2 regions of the Sporolactobacillus sp. Y61 genome follow, and region 1 is predicted to be linked to the other one. Evidence: predicted binding sites of a transcription regulator. Region 1 holds the regulator's gene; the other holds the start of a gene.
What was found. Region 1 encodes LexA, which represses DNA repair genes until DNA is damaged. Its sites were predicted from a motif close to CGAACATATGTTCG; they were not measured.
Positions count from the first base shown of each region.

Region 1 (9,445 bases):
CTTCTTTGTTATATACCGCAACATCTTTATAAAGATCAACGGTATTGACTTCCTGAAAATAATCTGTCCCGGTCAGCTTCGAAGGAATATGTCCAACCAGTACAAGCATCGGAACATGATCCATTTTCGCATCATACATACCATTAAGCAGGTGGATGGCACCGGGGCCGCCAATTGCCAGGCAAACGCCAATCTTACCGGTCAGCTTTGCGTAGGCGGCGGCAGCAAGCGAGGCCACTTCTTCGTGGCGAACCGTGTAAAATTTAATTTTACTTTCTTTTTTTCTCAACGCTTCAACCATGGTGTCGATTGAATCGCCGGGGATACCGTAAATGTGATCAATTCCCCATTTTTCCAACAATGAAACAACTGCTTCACTTGCCTTGATTTTTCCCATAGGGATAATCCTCCTTCAAAAGATTACTTCTTCTGAAACATCGGTTCATGAATGGTTCAGAATTTTTCTCTATATAAATTTTACAATCCAGTGAACCTTATAAGTCTATTCTATGACTTCTGCCGAAAATTGCAATGTTTCCGCTTCTATAAACCTTAACGGTCTAAATTTGTTATGATAAGAAGGAGGGAAAGAGTGATATTTCATGTGGAAGGATGAATCTGTTTTATGAGCTTTGTTTCAATCATTGCATCAGATCAATGGGCTTCGGTAGTCAGTGACAACCACCTGGTGGATATGAATAAACAGGGGAAGATTGTGGTCAGACCGGGAAGTAAACCCAGTGCTCTGCGCATTTCCGACAGTCAGATTATTTGCTGTACAGGAAGTGCCTCTGCCTTACGTGAAATTAGAGAAAACTTTTTATTCCGTGATGAGGCATACAAGATCAGCCAGGATCAATGGGACTGGCTGACGACTCGTATTCGAAGGATACCCCATCAGGTGCAGGATGTACTGCTTGCTGTGGTAGATCACTCACAAAAGATGACTTGCCAGATGATTTCGAACCAGCCGGGAGATACCTGGCATCGTCTTTATCCGGAAGGAGAGAGACTGGCCGCTCTGTACATGGCTGGAAGGGGGGTGGATGAGTATCAGATCAGACAGATATCTGCTGAATGTTCACGACTGATCCGGAAATCAGGTAAGAATTCGGTAGAACAGGTCTCAAGTGCACAAAAAGCATTGAACAAATTTGCCGGAGATTTGGATCATACAATTGGTACACGAACCTTTTTACTTCATGTCTGATCAAAATCTCCCCGATCGAAAAATAGCCAGCAGGATGAGCAGGAACATAAAAGAACCTATGGCAAGAGCAATGTCAAGGACAGGTATATTTATGAGAAAAGGGTGTTTTCCAAACGTTTCACTGATCATAAGTCCTGTCAGGATGATACTGAATGCGAGGAGTATAATACTGAACGAGATACGATTGGCTACCCGGTCAAGTTTTGAAAGAAGCTGTTCGAGCTGCGGGAGTTCCATTTCCACATGTGTCTGGCCTCTGTTCAGGTGAGTCAGTGCTTTTTTCAGGAGCGCGGGCAGACGGGTACTGTTTTCTGCAGCTTCGAAGATTCTGTTCCAGAGCAGTTTGCCGACTCGCTCCGGATTCAGACGGTTAAGCATCAGTTTTCGACCATATGGTTCAGCAAATTCCAGAATACTGAACTGATTATCCAGTCTGGTGATGAGCCCTTCCAGAGTAATCAGGGCTTTACCGAGAAGAGAATAGTTTTTAGGAATCGAGATATGGTACCTTTTGGTTGTTTCAAAAATCTCCTGTATGACCTTTCCTATATGAATGTCCTTAAAGGGGAGGTCATAGTATTTATCTCTGAGCATTTCCAGATCTTCCTTAAACTGCCGCTCATCCAGATCGGCAGGCATGACCGACATATGGAAAATGGTACGGTAAAGAAGATTTGTATCGCCGTTCATCAGTCCAATAATCAGGTTGGCAAAATTCTGTTTCATTTCATCATTCAAAATGCCAACCTGCCCGAAATCAATATAGGCGATTTTATTTCCGGGAAAGAAAAAAAGGTTACCAGGATGCGGATCACCATGAAACGTACCAACGACCAGTGCCTGATCCAGAAATGACTGAACCAGTCTTTCAGCGATTTCTCTGCTGTTAAACTTATCGTTATGAAGATGAAGCAGTTCATTGAATCGAACACCGTGAATGTACTCGAGTGACAGGACCTTGCTGCTTGAGTACTTCCAAAATACTTTGGGAATGATGATATTTTCATTATCTGAAAAGTAACGGTTCAGTTTCTCCGTGTTTCGACCTTCTCTGAAATAATCCATCTCACTGCGGATAGCGGTTGAAAATTCTTCCACCAATGCGCTGATTTGAAAGTCTTTTGCCCATTGATAGTGCCTTTCCAGAAGAGCAGTAAGATCACGCAGGATATCGATGTCATTTACAATGATGTTTTCTATGTTTGGCCGTCTGATCTTTACGACGATTTCTTCACCGGATTTCAATGTCGCCCGATGAACCTGTGCTATTGAAGCAGCAGCCAGACAGTTGTCATCAAAAGAGGCAAAAATCTTCTCCGGAGGTAAACCAAATTCATCATGAATCACATGTCTAATCGAAGCAGGATCGATTGGAGTCACCCGATCCTGTAATTTTCGCAGTTCATTAGCTATATTTTCAGGTATAATATCCGAACGCAGACTAAGCAGTTGGCCGAGCTTGATGAATGTTGGCCCGAGTTCCTCAAACATCAGTCGAATTCTTCGCCCGACCGGCTTACGGTTGCTGCCGTTCCCTGAAAAATCTGATACCATCTGTTTTGGAAGCGACAGGAGATGGAGCAGACCCACATCCCGGACCATGTAGCCAAACCCATACTTAACCAGAATCGTAACAATCTCTCGATATCTTTTCATGTGGCGTATGCGTTTTCCAATCATGATCCTCACCTTGCTGAAGTTTATTGTTTGGGCGATTCCGTATCATCTGTCGAGCCTTTTTTTTTCAGATTCAGCAAGTTTTTTTTCCAGAATCTGTACACGTTCAGCCAGCTTCTGATACTCCTCTGAAGTAACAAACCCAAGATCAGCAATCGATTCACGAATATCCTTCTTCATGTCGCTTTGCCACTGATCCGTCTTAGTTTGACCTTTATCACTCAATTTTGATAAATAAGCTTTCGCTTCATCTGCTGCTGCACTGCCATTATGAGACAGATTGCCAAACAGCTGATCCGCTTTCTCTTTACTGGCCAGGGTCGCGCCGAGACCCGTGAGAAAAATCTTTTTTAATTGTTCATTCATTTTCTATCCCTCCATTCTTTATATCTCTATTGTACCCAACTTCGAAAAGTATGTACACGCTGTCATGATGCAGGATTTGACAAATACATATAAAGTGCCCGAAAGAAACCTGATGTCTGTTTCTTCCGGGCATCTTAGATTCCGCTGTTAATGTATATCACGGAAAACACCGATCACTTTACCTAAAATGACACAATTATTTAAAATAATGGGATCCATCGCAGGATTTTCCGGTTGCAGACGGATGTGGTCTTTTTCTTTAAAGAAACGCTTAACGGTTGCCTCATTATCCTCAGTCATCGCAACAACAATTTCTCCATTTTCAGCTGCTCTCTGTTTGCGGACAATGACTTTGTCTCCATCAAGAATACCTGCCTGAATCATACTCTCCCCGGTGACATTCAGTATAAAAACTTCATCATCCTCTACCATAGAACGCGGTACCGGGAAATATTCTTCAATGTTTTCAACAGCGGTGATCGGCATACCTGCAGTCACTTTTCCTATTACGGGTACAGGTACAGCTTTTTCTTTATATGTATCGTCATCCTGATCCAGAATTTCAATGGCACGGGGTTTTGTCGGATCCCGCCGGATCAGTCCTTTTTTTTCAAGTCGTGCGAGATGCCCGTGAACGGTTGAACTTGAAGCAAGTCCTACAGCATCGCATATTTCACGTACGGACGGTGGGTAACCCTTTGTTGCGACTTCATGTTTAATGAAGTCCAGAATAGCTTGCTGCCGATTAGAGAGTTTTATCATACTGCATACTGCCCCTTTTCCCTTTTTTCTACCATTTATTATAACATCCAAAAAATTTATATGCAAACATTCGTTCGAATGATTGACACGAACAAATGTGCTGATTACAATAAAGAAGAACAAATATTCCCGGGAACGTAAATTCGTATATACATGGAGGAATGTGAAATGAATACAAGAGAGCAACACAAAAAATCAGGTACTTCATATATCATTGTTTTTATTATCCTTTCGATAACCCTTTTTCTTTTAATGGCGAAGAACGTTGTTGCAGATAATGATTCATATAAAGCAATAACCGTCCATGAAGGTGAAACTTTATGGTCCATAGCGGGACAATACGGGCAGGAAACGCCTGGATTAACCAGAAATGGTTTCATTCAGTGGGTAGAGGATCATAACAGGATCACCCGAAATCACATTGAGCCGGACCAGGAATTGTTTATTCCTGTACATAAATAAAAATGTTTATGGCAGGATACCTGTGCTTTAAGATTCAGGCCTGGGATAAATGCCACCATGTAAACAGCAAAACCTGTTTTTTCGCAACCCCTAATTCACAGACAAGTATGAATAATCGGGTAAACCTTTAAAATGGCCACTCGTGAACCATCAGGGTGTCGTACCTTTTACGCTGGATGACTTGACTGACGTTCCGAAAAATCTAAAGAAGGCAATGAATCGATTGATGCGGCGGCATCTCCAATGTTTTAAAAGTAATAATTTTTTTCTCTGCCTGTTTGCATGGCAGTTTTTTTGTGGTATACTGTTATATAACAAAGGGTCATAAAAATCCATTGTAGTGATACAATATCAAACTCGTTTAATCGCGTGTATCGCAATTATGCGATGCCGATTAAAATATGTGAATTTCCTCTCGGTGAACTACCTTGCCTTTCACCGACCGGTTATTTTTCATCCTCCTTCAGAAGAAGGTAAGGTCCTGATATAATACAGGATCGGGCCTTCTCTTTTTTTACGCGGAATTTCACTGATGCAAGGTTGACCGCTTTTCCTGTGTTAGTGTAAACTGAGGTAGAATAGTTGGCACAAGGAGGAAACAGGCACATGCTCTGGTTATACATATTAGTGGGCGTACTCTGTCTTGCAGCAGGGGTCATTCTTGGCTTTCTGATTGCCCGTAAATATATGATGAACTACCTAAAAAAGAATCCGCCGATTAATGAACAGATGCTTCGCGTCATGATGACACAAATGGGACAGCACCCATCGCAAAAGAAACTCAATCAGATGATGAAAGCCATCAACAATCAGATGAAGTGAGGACGAAGAACCCATATCGGGTTCTTTTTCCTTTTATAAACGTATTTACAGGAGGGATTATGTGTTAAAAGTCGGAATTGTCGGTATCGGATCTATAGCCTCAAAAGCCTATTTGCCGGTTTTGTCCAAAAAAGAGGGTATAGAGTGTCACATCTGTACGAGAAACAGGGAAACTCTGCTGCGTGTTGGTCAGCGTTACAGGTGGCAGCATGTATATTCACAAATTGACCAGCTGATTCATAGTGGCATTCAAGTGGCTTTTGTCCATGCTGCAACACTCGCTCATCCGAAATTGGTCACTGAATTACTGAATCACGGCATTTCTGTTTACGTCGATAAGCCCATTGCTGACAGTTATGAAAAAGCAAAAGAGCTGACTGAACTTGCCAGAAGAAAACATGTCATGCTGATGACAGGCTTTAACCGCCGCTATGCTCCGCTGAACAGTGAAGCAAAAGCGGTCAAAAACAAAACGATGGTTGTTCTTCAAAAAAACAGAGTAAACGATCCAAAGGATGTGCGAACGTTTGTGTTTGATGATTTTATTCATGTCGTTGACACCATTCGATACGTCCTGGGGGGTCCTGTTCATGTTCTGACTGTCCGTGCTCAGAAAAATGAAACCGGTTTATTTACTGGATTGACCGTTTTATTTTCAACGAATGGGGAACAGGCTTGTGCAATAATGAATCGCACGAGCGGAGCCAATGAAGAGGTGCTTCAGGTGATGTCTCCTCAGGGGGAATTTCGGGTTAAGAATCTGGTGGAGGGGGAATGGGTCCATGGAATGGATAAATCCATACGGTCTTTTAATGACTGGACCCCTACTTTATATAAACGTGGTTTTCCACAGATTGTCGATGCTTTTCTTGAGGCAGCAGCTAAAGGTAAAGCTGAAGCGATTTCTAAGGATGACGCCCTTGAAACGCATCGGCTTTGCGAGCAGATCGTCAGAATGGCAGAACGCATCTAAATGCATTAAAGTCTAGTTGTCTAGACATATTACTGCTGTTTGTGATAAAATAAAAGAAAAAGGAGATGCAATGATCATGCTTAAGAAAATTTCAGGCTGTTCCGTTTATTCAGATCAGGAATGGATCAATGAAGGAAGTCTTTCTTTTGATCAGGGGAAAATTGTGGCCGTCGGAAGATCGGCAGATCAGTCAGGAGACGAGGTTCTGCATTTTCCATCAGACTATAAGTGCATTCCCGGTATGATTGACATGCATATTCACGGAGCGAACGGATCGGATACAATGGATGCAACTCATGAAGCATTAAGTACGATTGCTGCCGCTCTCCCGAAAGAAGCAACCACTTCATTTCTTGCTACAACCATTACCCAGTCAGATGAGGCTATTGAAGCGGCACTTATCAATGCCGCTGAAGTGATCGGCCATCAGAAAGCCGGGGAAGCAGAAATTATCGGGCTTCATCTTGAAGGACCTTTTATAAGCAGTGAAAAAGCCGGTGCACAGCCAGAAAAATATATTGTACCTGCTGATATAGAAAAATTTGATCGCTGGCAGGAACAATCAAATCATAATATAAAGGAAGTCACGCTTGCTCCGGAAATAGAAGGTGGGCTGGAACTGATCCATCATCTTGCTAAGGAACATGTTGTCGCCTCAATTGGACACAGTAATGGTGTGGATGAGGATGTGATTAAGGCGATTGGCGCCGGTGCCACTCAGGTGACACATCTATATAATGGAATGCGTGGTATGCATCATCGTGAACCTGGTGTTCTCGGCGGTGCTTTGCTGCACCATAACTTATATACGGAACTGATTTGCGATGGAAAACATGTCTGCCAGGGAATGGTCAATCTTGCATATAAGCTCAAGGGAAGTGATCGGATTATTCTGATCACCGATGCTTTGCGGGCTAAATGTCTGAAAGATGGAGTCTACGACCTTGGTGGTCAGAATGTTCGCGTTAAGGACGGACTGGCAACACTCGCCTCAGGAACAATTGCCGGCAGTGTCCTGAAAATGAACCAGGCAATAAAAAATATACTTGCTTTTACTGACGCAACCCTGGACGACGTCATTCAAATGGGAGCGATCAATCCGGCACTGCAGTGCAATGTATTCGACAGAAAAGGATCACTGGAGATTGGAAAGGATGCAGATTTTGTTATTCTCGATGAGAACAACGATCTTGTTATGACAGTTTGTCGTGGAAAAGTAGCCTATGAGAGAGCAGGGGTGGGATTCAATTGAAATTAATAACGGTAGCGAATCAGAAAGCATTAAGCCAGAGGGCGGCTAAGGCGATCAGTGACTTTATTCATGAAAAGCCTCAGGCAGTACTTGGCCTGGCAACTGGAGGCACGCCTGAAGGAACATATAAAGAACTTGTCGAAGATTACAACAAAAATCACACCAGTTATAAACAGGTGACAACCGTTAATCTGGATGAGTATGTCGGATTAATTCAGGATGATCCTAACAGTTATCATCATTATATGAAAGAAAAACTATTCAACCATGTTGATCTTAGAGCAGATCATTGTTTTTTACCGGACGGGAACGCAGCATCCCTGAAAGAAGCCTGTCTGAAGTATGATCGGTTAATTGAGCACCTGGGTGGAATTGATCTCCAGCTTCTCGGGATTGGTCAGAACGGGCATATCGGCTTCAACGAACCGGGGACCCCTCACGATATCGGGACGCATGTCGTCACACTGACACCATCAACCCGTGCAGCGAATGCACGCTATTTCAGCAGTTTGAGTGAGGTTCCGGAAAAGGCGATCACCATGGGTATCGGAACAATTTTAAAGAGCAAAGCCATCCTCCTGATTGCATCAGGAAAGGCAAAAGCTGAAGCCATGAAAGAACTGCTGTCATCCACAAAATCTGACGAAAAATTCCCTGCTTCAGCACTCATTCAGCATCCCAATGTGACCATAATAGCTGATGAAGCGGCGCTGTCACTTGTACCGGGCAAAGTGGTGAGACCCTGAATGATTGATCGGCAATCGCCCGTTCCGGTATATTATCAGATAAAGCAGTATATCGAAGGGCTGATCAGGAATAAGAACCTGAAATCAGGCGATAAAATTCCGTCTGAAAGGGAGTTTACTGAAAAATTTCACGTGTCACGGATGACTATCCGCCAGGCTGTTATGGAATTAGTTAATTCCGGGGTTCTGATTCGAAAAAAAGGGAAGGGGACTTTTGTCTCCGATCAGAGAAAGATCGAAAAAGCTCTGAACCAACTTAATGGATTCACTGAGGATATGCTGAACCGTGGACTGAACCCCGGCAGTAAACTCCTGGGTTTTGATCTGATTTCGGTCGGAATAGAAATTGGTCGCAAGCTTCAGCTTAGTGAAAGTGAACAGGTCTATCAGATCAGGAGGACCAGATACGCAGATCAGCGCCCTATGGCGATTGAAACAACATATATCCCGGAGAAGATTGTTCCAGGACTGACATCTTCAGAAGCGGATACATCACTGTATGACTATGTTGAAAAATCACGCGGACTCAAAATTGATCATGCCGAGCAGTCACTTGAAGCGGCTCTGGTCACCGCTGAAGAAGCTCATTTACTTGACGTACCAGAGGGGTCACCCATTCTTGTCATCGAACGTATTTCGTTTTTGAAAAATGGGACAGCTTTTGAATTCACCAGGTCATTATATCGCGCAGATCGTTATAAATTTATCGTTCAGCTCACTAAATCGACCTGATGGCCTGTTCAAATCGCAGGATATTCCATCTATAATTAAATGAATGTAATTGATGCGGTCACTGATAAGAAAAACTTATCAATGTGGATCGCATTATTTAATTTTACTTATTTGAGTCATTCCCTTAATATTAAGTTAGGAACCTTTTATAGATTGAATAATTAAAGGAAGGTGAATGACATGGCGACATCAGCGGAAACAAAGACTTCAGGCGTAACAGATATGTTTCATGCACGCCAGACATTTAAGAGTGCCGGAAAAACATATTGCTATTATCAGCTTGATGCATTGAAAGCGTTCGGGGATATTGAGCGCCTGCCCTATTCAATCAAGGTATTACTGGAAGCGCTTTTACGCCAGTGTGATGGCGTTGTTATTAAAAGAGAACATGTTGAAAATCTGGCAAGATGGGGTACGGATGATCTGAATAAGGGGATTGATGT
Region 1 covers NZ_CP159510.1:2,231,168-2,240,612, forward strand. Annotated here, with positions in the region: gene ABNN70_RS10530 (pyruvate oxidase) at 1-397, opposite strand, end outside; gene ABNN70_RS10535 (hypothetical protein) at 626-1,210, shown strand; gene ABNN70_RS10540 (AarF/UbiB family protein) at 1,211-2,890, opposite strand; gene ABNN70_RS10545 (hypothetical protein) at 2,933-3,253, opposite strand; gene lexA (transcriptional repressor LexA) at 3,401-4,015, opposite strand; gene ABNN70_RS10555 (LysM peptidoglycan-binding domain-containing protein) at 4,184-4,477, shown strand; gene ABNN70_RS10560 (YneF family protein) at 5,084-5,299, shown strand; gene ABNN70_RS10565 (Gfo/Idh/MocA family oxidoreductase) at 5,361-6,272, shown strand; gene nagA (N-acetylglucosamine-6-phosphate deacetylase) at 6,349-7,524, shown strand; gene nagB (glucosamine-6-phosphate deaminase) at 7,521-8,270, shown strand; gene ABNN70_RS10580 (GntR family transcriptional regulator) at 8,271-9,002, shown strand; partial or broken gene acnA (aconitate hydratase AcnA) at 9,183-9,445, shown strand, end outside.

Region 2 (9,445 bases), 580 kb from region 1:
AGTCCTGATGGAGTTATTATAGCATGCAGCAGGACCTTCCGGCTTTCATGCCAGGTGAACCGGATTTCAAATGCAGTTAAATGATGAGATAACTCCATTCATATTGAGGATTTGTACAGTAGGGGAGGCCTGCTGAAGCGTTCGGGACTATAGAAATTGGCGGACTAAGTTGCCTTTTGTTCCTGCCACCTGGGCGGCAGGAACAAACCCAGTGATACCGCTGAATGTCCAGATGGCTAATTTATTATTGCAATCTATCTATTAAATATATTTCTCTTATCGCGTGAAAAAAACAAAAAAGGGAGTGATCGTAATGAAAGTACACAACGTCCTGGCCAGAATGTGCAAGTGGCTGCGCGATAGAGTGAATAAAAATGGCTTGCATGGAAACAGACACGAATCTTCATGGAGGGATGGTGAAGAATGGTTCGCGGTACCGCGAACGTCCTGGCTCTTTTTTGATTTCCAAATAAAAAACGTACGCTATTTCTTGCTATCATATCGATGCGGAACAAAAGTCCCATGGTTTCTCGGGAGACGACCATGGACTTTTTCAAAAAGAAATAGGGTCAAAGACCAACGCTTATAAAATCCGAATCAGAAGAGACTTTCCTGATGGTGAAGACGATGCATTTATCCCGTTGCACGCGTACTTAAGCAGTTAACAGAGACGGTGAATCAAGGGATAGAGTGAGAAAAATGGTAATGGAAAATAAAATACTCTCGGGGAAATGGGCTATATCTATCTGGTCACTTGAAAAGGTGCATGATGTCACTAAAAATAAAATTCTGCCCCAATTCGCTCCCAATCCCTCTTTCAACCAAATAATGGCAAAATAAAAAAGCCTTATGTATCAAGGCTTTCCACGATGCCCAAGCAGGGATTCGAACCCTGGACCCACGGCTTAGAAGGCCGTTGCTCTATCCAGCTGAGCTACTTGGACAAATTATCTTTATGTTAACGACCTTTATTATTTTAGTGTTTCGTTGAACGTCTGTCAATGTATTCTCAAATTTTTTGTCATCCGGCCTGATCCGGTTTATTTTTTGCTCAGCTTTTTTCCTGCGATAAGCAGGATGATCATCCCGATGGCAATAAGGCCAAGGATGAGCAGTGCGGCATGCAGAAAGAAGGTTTCCGGGAGAATGGTGATGACCGGGTCTGAAGCCGCATCGAAAATCCAGTAATCATTTGTAAAAAGTATTTCGTGAAAAAAGACAAAGGCTGCGTTGAAATCCAGTACAAATGCAATCAGTGGGATCGCCGTAAACAGAGCTAAAGCAGTCGCCGTGATTTTCAGAAAGTGAAAATCTTTTTTCTTAATATTGACATACAGACCGATTGCACTGATGATCCCGGTTATAGCGATAAGTAAATAGATGGCGGTAAAGATCCGCTTCACATCCTGAAAGTGGATCGCTCCATGGCTTGAATAGTCCAGGGACGGAAGATGAAACTCCTGAGGAACCGGATTCATTAGAAAATTGATCATGTAATCGTAATTTTCAGTTATCGTATCCCGGTCGAGGCCGGATTGCTCTTCAATATTCAGATAACCGATATCAAAATAATAAAGCGGCTTAAAAAGAAGTGTAATCTGAACAGCTGTACAAATGATAAAAAGGGCGAGGCTGAAAGAGAGCAGCAGCTGATAGATTCGGTAAGCGGAAAAAGGCAAAGTGGACACATCCTTAGCCATGAATGGTGATGCAATTTTGATAGAAAGCTATTCTGTTCTATATGATACCAGAAACAGCACGTGAAGAGAAATAGCCTGGTATGATCGTAAATGTGAACGAACCTTTATGTGTAAAATATTTCCCGGTGGGGGATTTAGCAGAAAGTCATAACGTATATGTACTAATGGATGGGCCGGGTTGCAGAGGACCTCCTGACAGATGACCGGGTCGCATCACAGCGGTATAATAAAAGTATGACTGTTACTATGCAAAACGGGGGAATGTGTTTTGGATCCATTTATTTTTCATAATCCGACAAAGCTGATTTTCGGAAAGGGCCAGCTTGAGAAACTGAAAACAGAAATACCGAAATACGGCAGAAGAGTGCTGCTTGTATATGGCGGCGGCAGTATTAAACGGACCGGACTTTACGATCAGGTCAAGGCGATCCTGGACGGCCTGCACGCTGAAGTATCTGAGCTGTCCGGAGTAGAACCGAATCCGAGACTGACAACGGTTAAACGAGGCATTGATATCTGTGCGACAGAGGACATCCAGTTTCTTCTGGCAGTCGGCGGCGGCAGCGTTATCGACTGCACGAAAGCCATTGCGGTCGGCGCACGCTTTGACGGCGACCCGTGGGAATTTGTCACCCGGAAAAAGCCGGTTTACGATGCGCTTCCTTTTGGAACGGTGCTGACGCTTGCCGCAACCGGATCGGAAATGAATCCTAATTCAGTCATTACGAACTGGGACACGCATGAAAAATATGGATGGAGCTGTGCTTATTCCTATCCGGCATTTTCCATTCTCGACCCGACGTTTACCATTTCTGTACCAAAGAATCAGACCATTTACGGTATGGTCGATATGATGGCCCATGTTTTTGAACACTACTTTCACCAGGCGAAGCATACCCCTCTTCAGGACAGAATGTGTGAGTCTATTCTGCAAACGGTCATGGAAGAAGCACCTGAACTGGTTAATGACCTGCATAATTATGAACTCCGTGAAACGATCCTGTACTGCGGCACGATGGCACTGAACGGCATGGTGTCGATGGGTTTCAATGGCGACTGGGCATCGCATAATATTGAGCACGCTGTATCCGCGGTATATGATATTCCGCATGGCGGCGGACTCGCGATCCTCTTCCCGAACTGGATGAAACATAATGTGGATGTAAACGTCAATCGTTTCAGGCAACTGGCCGTACGTGTTTTTCATGTCGATCCGCAGGGAAAATCAGACCGTGATACAGCCCTCGAAGGGATTGAAGCACTGCGCCGTTTCTGGTCGTCCATAGGTGCACCGAGCCGCCTCGCCGATTATGATATTGATGACAGCAAGATTGATCTGATTGCCGACCGGGCCATGGCCAGAGGTAACTTTGGCCAGTTTAAGCAGCTGGACCGTGAAGATACGCTGGCCATCCTTCGCGCGTCGCTCTGATCTTTTTTCCCGCCTGAACGGGCAGGTCTACCTCAGGGTCATGAGCATGCCGGGGATCACTGCCCGCGCAGCCCGATGAATCCAACGAACAATCAGCAGGGGATGCGCGCAGGCTAAAAACGGGGACGTCCTGTCGCAACGCCCGCACAAGCACATCCTGTGCGCTCGAAAAGCCCCCACTGATTGAAGCTTCATTTTATCAGGCCGTTCTGATCATAAGGACGGTTTTTGACACTGACTTATTCTTTGAGGCAGATCCCTGTGATGTCCCGGAATGCGATTTTCCATGTGACGCCAAAGTGGTCGCTGATCTCAATTTCACGGAAAGGACCGTCCGGAAGCCGGAGTTGTCCGGACATCTTCCTGATAAATCCATCTTTATAGTATGAGACGGTGGCAGGTATCCTCCCGGCAGCTGCCCGGGCGATCTTCTGCCCGATTTCTTCCCTTTCCTGTTCATCAAGAAGCGGGCGCTCTATTTTTTCATTATCCCGGAGATGGTTTCGGAGTGCCTGAACATGTTCCGGAAGCATCATCCGACTGGACTCCCAGCGCAGATTTTGTCCCGGAGTCAGTTTATTTTTTTTCATTTATAATGCCCCCCTATTTTTGATGCACGTGCCCGTAACTGACTGGAAGGCAGCAGTGAAGGCCCGCGGAAAATCGCCGTTCTCCCGTATTTTCGGTATATCGTATCAACGGCTGCACTTAGACGTTCTTTTTCATCCAGCCGTCCGAAAAGATCCAGCTGGCAATTGTCGGCAGGCTGAAGTTCAGACAGGGTGACGGAGGCGGCACGTACCGGCAACCGGTCCCAGTTCTCTGTGAACAGCCGGTTTGCCGCCCGGTAAATATCCATACCGAAACGGGTGGCAAAAGGCAGCCTGGTCTGCCGGTGAAAACCGGTATGGCGGTCAAAACTGCCGGAGATGCCGACGGATACCACGCATCCCATGTAATTTTTCGAACGTGCCCGGTAGGCCACTTCTTCACTGAGTTCAAGCAGAATCACACGAATATCTTTAATGTCCGGATAGTCGTAAGGCAGCGTCATATGATGTCCGACAGCCTTCTGTCCGCTGAAGGTGCCACAAGAGACAGGGGAAGAATCGATGCCATGGGCGGTCATCCACAGCAGTTCACCGTTCACGCCCCATCTTCTGCGCAACAGGCTGAGCGGATAACGGGCCAGATGGCCGATTTTCCTCAGGCCCATGCCGATCAGATGACGCTCCATCCGATGGCCGACGCCAAACAGTTCACCGACCGGAAGCGGCCACAGGCAATGTTCCAGATTATCGTGATTCAGCTCGAAAATACCCGTTTCATTCTTTTTACCAAAATGGTCGCAGGCCATCTTGGCCAGAACCTTATTGGGTCCGATACCGACTCTGGCGTAGATGCCGGCCTGGTTCAGTATCGTCTGCTGGATTTCCCGGGCGGCTGCATGCGGTGATGTATAGAAATGCATGCTTCCGGTCATGTCGATAAATTGTTCGTCAATGGAGTAGGGCTCAACAAGATCGGTAAATTGTTCGAGAATCCGGGTAATCTGTATGGAAACATCAATATAATGCTGCATCCTCGGTCTGCAGATCACAGCCTGCGGACATTTGGCAAGCGCCTGCCCGAGCGGCTCGGCAGTGGAGACACCATACGATTTGGCGAGAGGACAGGCCGCAAGCACGATGCCGCTCCGCTGCTTCGGATCACCGGCGACAATCAGCGGTTTGTTTCTGAACTCCGGGTGATCCGCCTTCTCACAGGAAGCATAAAACGTCTGCATATCTACAAGAAAGATCACACGATCCATTTTCAGTCCCCCGAATAAATAGTAATTATATTATACACGAATATATGTTCTTTATGATAGGAAAATAAAAACATATGTTCCTGACGCATGAGCGATCATCGATTGCTTCGCAGTTTTCTGTTGAAATCAAGTCGGTTATAATAAAAGGAACATACATAGAGGTGGATCATATGGAAAAATTTCAGGAAGAACTCAGGAAATTTGCACGGCTCGCGGTAAAAACCGGTGTCAATCTTCAGAAAGGGCAGGGTCTTGTCATCGCTGCACCGATCGAAGCTGCCCGTTTTGCAAATAAGGTCACGGAGGAGGCCTACAAGGCAGGGGCCAGAGATGTTCACCTTGAGTGGCTTGACGATACGACCCGGCTGCTTCGTTTTCAGCATGCGCCGCTTGAAGCACTCAAAAATCCCGCGCCCTGGAAATTCTATGCGGAAAATGAAGCGGTGAAAGATAATTATGCCTTTTTGAGCATTTATGGACCGAATCCGGATCTTCTGGAAGAAGTGGACGGCGCACGTGTGGCTGCCTATATGCGTTCAGCCGGCAAAAACAGTGCGACGTTCCGGGAGTATATGATGAACAACAGGGTCCAGTGGTCGATTATCGCCTATCCGACTGTTGCATGGACGAAGAAAGTCTTTCCGGATCAGCCGATCGCCAGGGGACAGGAACTGCTGATGAAGGAAATTCTGCGGATCAGCCGTGTGGCAGGTCATGAAGATCCGGTTGCCGCGTGGAAGGAACATGACAGAAAACTTCACACAGTCAAGGATTTTTTAAACGCACGAAAATTCAAAAAGCTGATCTACAGCGCGCCGGGAACCCATCTGACGATCGGTTTGCCTGAAGGACATATCTGGTGCGGCGGCGATGAATCGAGTGAAGCCGGCGTGCCGTTTAACGCGAATATTCCAACTGAGGAAGTGTTTACCCTGCCGGATAAACGGGGGGTAAACGGAACCGTATCCAGTACGATGCCGCTGAACTACGATGGCAAGGTAATTGATCACTTTTCTGTGACGTTTAAAGACGGAGCTGTTGTTGCTTTTAAGGCAGAGAAGGGTGAAGAGGCACTGAGACATTTGATTGAGGTGGATGAGGGATCCTGCCGGCTCGGTGAAGTGGCTCTGGTCCCGCATCATTCTCCGGTATCGGAATCCGGACTGATTTTTTACAATACGCTGTTCGATGAGAATGCGTCCTGCCATCTGGCGCTGGGCAAAGCCTACCCGACCTGTGCAGAAGGCGGGAGCACGATGGATCAGGCGCAGCTTGATCAGGCCGGTATCAATAACAGCATTGTCCATGAGGATTTCATGGTCGGGTCCGAAGCACTTGATATTGACGGGGTACAGACGGATGGCACACAGGTCCCTGTGTTCCGCAAGGGTGAATGGGCTCTGCCCATGAACTAAAGAGTGGGTACGGATGCCACATTGCGAAGTATCAGCGAAACTGATATTCTAAAAACAACCATAAAATGGAACGGGACGGGACAGGATGAAAAGAAACAGAAAAAAAAGACCGGTACGGCATGACGGCAATCTGGTCCTTTTTCCCGATCTTGAAAGCCGGCTTTTGAACAAAGCGATGACCCTGGTTGAAGAAAAAAAATACAGGGAAGCGCGCCCCCTGTTCGGCAAACTTCTGAGGCTGAATGTTCATGATATCAAAGGTCTGTACGGATGGGCGATCTGTTCGGTGGAACTCGGGGAATACAGCCAGGCTGAAGGTGCCGTCCGACAGCTTCTGACCGACGGTGCCCCTTATTATTATGATGTGTTCAGACTCTATCTGACCATTTTAATCGAGAAAAAGGATTATCATATGGCTCTTCATGAAATCCGGAAAGTGAACAAAGAAAAGGACATGTCCGCCGATCTTCAGGAATTTCTCAGGCAGATGGAAAAGCTTTGTGAGATTCGTTTGAATGAGAAACAAAACAGGGGTGGAGCGCCCGGACGGACCGCGAAAAGTCCTGATGATGCTTCACTGGATTTATCCGGATTTAAGCAGGCAGATCAAAAGACCCGGCTGCTGCTTGCCAGAAATCTGGCGAATCAGCTGAACCGTAAGAGCCTGCCGAAAGTTGAGCAGTTTCTGCTTGACAAGAATCAGAATTCCGAAATCAAAACGGTTTTAATGTGTGCCGTTAAGGAGAGTGGTCTGGTTGACGGGGTTAATGTGTGGAAGTTCGGGAAAGTGTATCATGCAACGTTCAACGAAAATTTTCTGAACAAAACCTTTGCCGGACGGGTTGAAAAACATATTCGGGACGTGCTGGATTCCGAAAATCCGACACTGGCTGATCTGGCGGCGGACGTGTGCCGTTTCTTCACCATGCAGATCTATCCCAGACCTTTTGAACCCCCGTCAATCAATGTATGGGCCGCTGTATTTACTGTTCAGGCTGCAGAGGCAGGAAACATGCAAAAGGATATTGCCGGTATGCTCAGACTGTTTGATGTTCAGGAAAGTGACTTTCAAAAAGCCTGTTCCATGATCAGCGACGTTGAGCGTTTCGGAATAAATGAATAAGGACGGGTGCGATTTCGTTCATTTCGGTTTTTCAGAGAAGGGACTTATGTTATAATAGCGTAGTTGCATTGTTTTACTGTTACTGTGGGTATTTATTGCGCGGCGGATGCCCGCCTGAAAAGGGGAAGATACAGCTCTGCTGCAAAGAATGAAGATAGATGTTGGAGGTAAGAATGAAATGACTGTAGAAGCAAAATGGGAAAAAACAAAGGGCAATGTGGGTACGCTGACATTTGGAGTCGATGCCGACAGTTTTGATCAGGCACTTGACAAAGCCTTTAAAAAAGTAGTGAAAAAAGTCACTGTCCCGGGTTTCCGTAAAGGACGCGTCCCGCGCGGTCTGTTCGAACGCCGTTTCGGGGTTGAAGCGCTGTATGAAGATGCCATTGATTTTGTTCTGCCGTCTGCTTATTCCGAAGCTATTGACCAGACGGGAATTGAACCGGTGGACAAGCCGCAGGTTGATGTGAAAGAAATCGGCAAGGGCAAAAAGCTCGTCCTGAAGGCTGATGTTACGGTAAAACCTGAAGTAAAACTCGGCGACTACAAAGGCCTTGAAGTAGAAGACAAGAATACTGAAGTCACTGATGCAGATGTGGACCACGAAATCAGTCATCTCCAGGAACGCTATGCGGAACTGGTTGTTAAGGATGACGGTAAAATTGAAAAAGGGGATACCGCGGTCATCGATTTTGACGGATACGTTGACGGTAAACCTTTTGAAGGCGGCAAAGCGGAAAATTATTCTCTTGAAATTGGTTCCGGTTCCTTCATCCCCGGCTTTGAAGATCAACTGATCGGTCTCGGGGTCGATGATGAAAAAGATGTCAACGTGACATTCCCGAAAGATTATCATGCAGAGGAGCTGAAAGGGAAAAAAGCGACCTTTAAGGTAAAGGTTCACGAAATCAAGCAGAAACAGCTTCCGAAGCTGGATGACGAATTTGCCAAGGACGTGGACGATGATGTGGATACCTTCGATGCTCTGAAGGAGAAAATTAAAAATCATCTGAAAGAACACAGAGAACAGGACGCAGTAAACAGCAAACGTGACAGCGTTGTTGAGCAGGCCTCTGAAAACGCTGAGATCGACATTCCTGAAGTTATGATTACCAATGAACAGGATAACATGCTGAAGGAATTTGAACAGCGTCTGAAAGCACAGGGTCTGTCACTCGATATGTACACAAAATTGTCAGGTACAAATAAAGATGCGCTTCGTGACCAGATGAAAGCAGACGCCGAAAAGAGAGTACGCGCCAATCTGACACTTGAAGCGATCGCCAAAGCTGAAAATATTGAGCCGGCTGAAGAAGAAGTAGAAGAAGAACTGAAAAAACTGTCTGAATCCTACAAAATCAGTGTTGATCAGCTGAAAAAAGCACTCGGAAGCAATAATTTTATTAAGGAAGAACTCCGGCTGCGCAAAGCGGTTGATCTGCTCGTAGAATCCAGCAAACCCAAGCCCGCTGATAAAGCTGAAAAGAAAGCCGAAGAAGAAAAATAAATATGCACAGCGAACCTGTGCCGGATACATTGAGATAAATGGACAGACGCGTCTGTATGCGCCTGTCCATCTTCTTAAATGACCATCCCTTCAGAACCAGGTTCTGTGGGTCAGTTATCTTTCTGTTCCATGCTTTCAGATCACAGACCTGTGGGTAAAGGGGTACATATTGTTTGAAACAGGGCATATGGCTTATCGGGATAGTTTTTTTATGTTACAATGCCTACATACAGAAAACAGGCTGACATTGAGGCCGCGTTTTCCGGCTGTACAAAGCAAGGTAAAACAGGCAGCAGGTAATCCATACCTGCAAAATGTTTTATCGCTGACAGGGAAAGAATAATGAACAATGAATCAGCGTACGCTTATGCTGATGGAAGTGTGCCGGCGATAGAAAGAAAGAATGCTTCGCTCTTGTCTGGAGTTTGAAATGGCACAGAAATGATGAGGGGTGA
Region 2 covers NZ_CP159510.1:2,815,713-2,825,157, reverse strand. Annotated here, with positions in the region: tRNA gene ABNN70_RS13560 (tRNA-Arg) at 871-944, opposite strand; gene ABNN70_RS13555 (TIGR01906 family membrane protein) at 1,041-1,700, opposite strand; gene ABNN70_RS13550 (iron-containing alcohol dehydrogenase) at 1,969-3,132, shown strand; gene ABNN70_RS13545 (YolD-like family protein) at 3,372-3,722, opposite strand; gene ABNN70_RS13540 (DNA polymerase IV) at 3,719-4,945, opposite strand; gene ABNN70_RS13535 (aminopeptidase) at 5,116-6,360, shown strand; gene ABNN70_RS13530 (tetratricopeptide repeat protein) at 6,446-7,483, shown strand; gene tig (trigger factor) at 7,662-8,990, shown strand.
Region 2: the regulator LexA is predicted to act here: its motif matches at 4,983-4,996, upstream of ABNN70_RS13540 (DNA polymerase IV).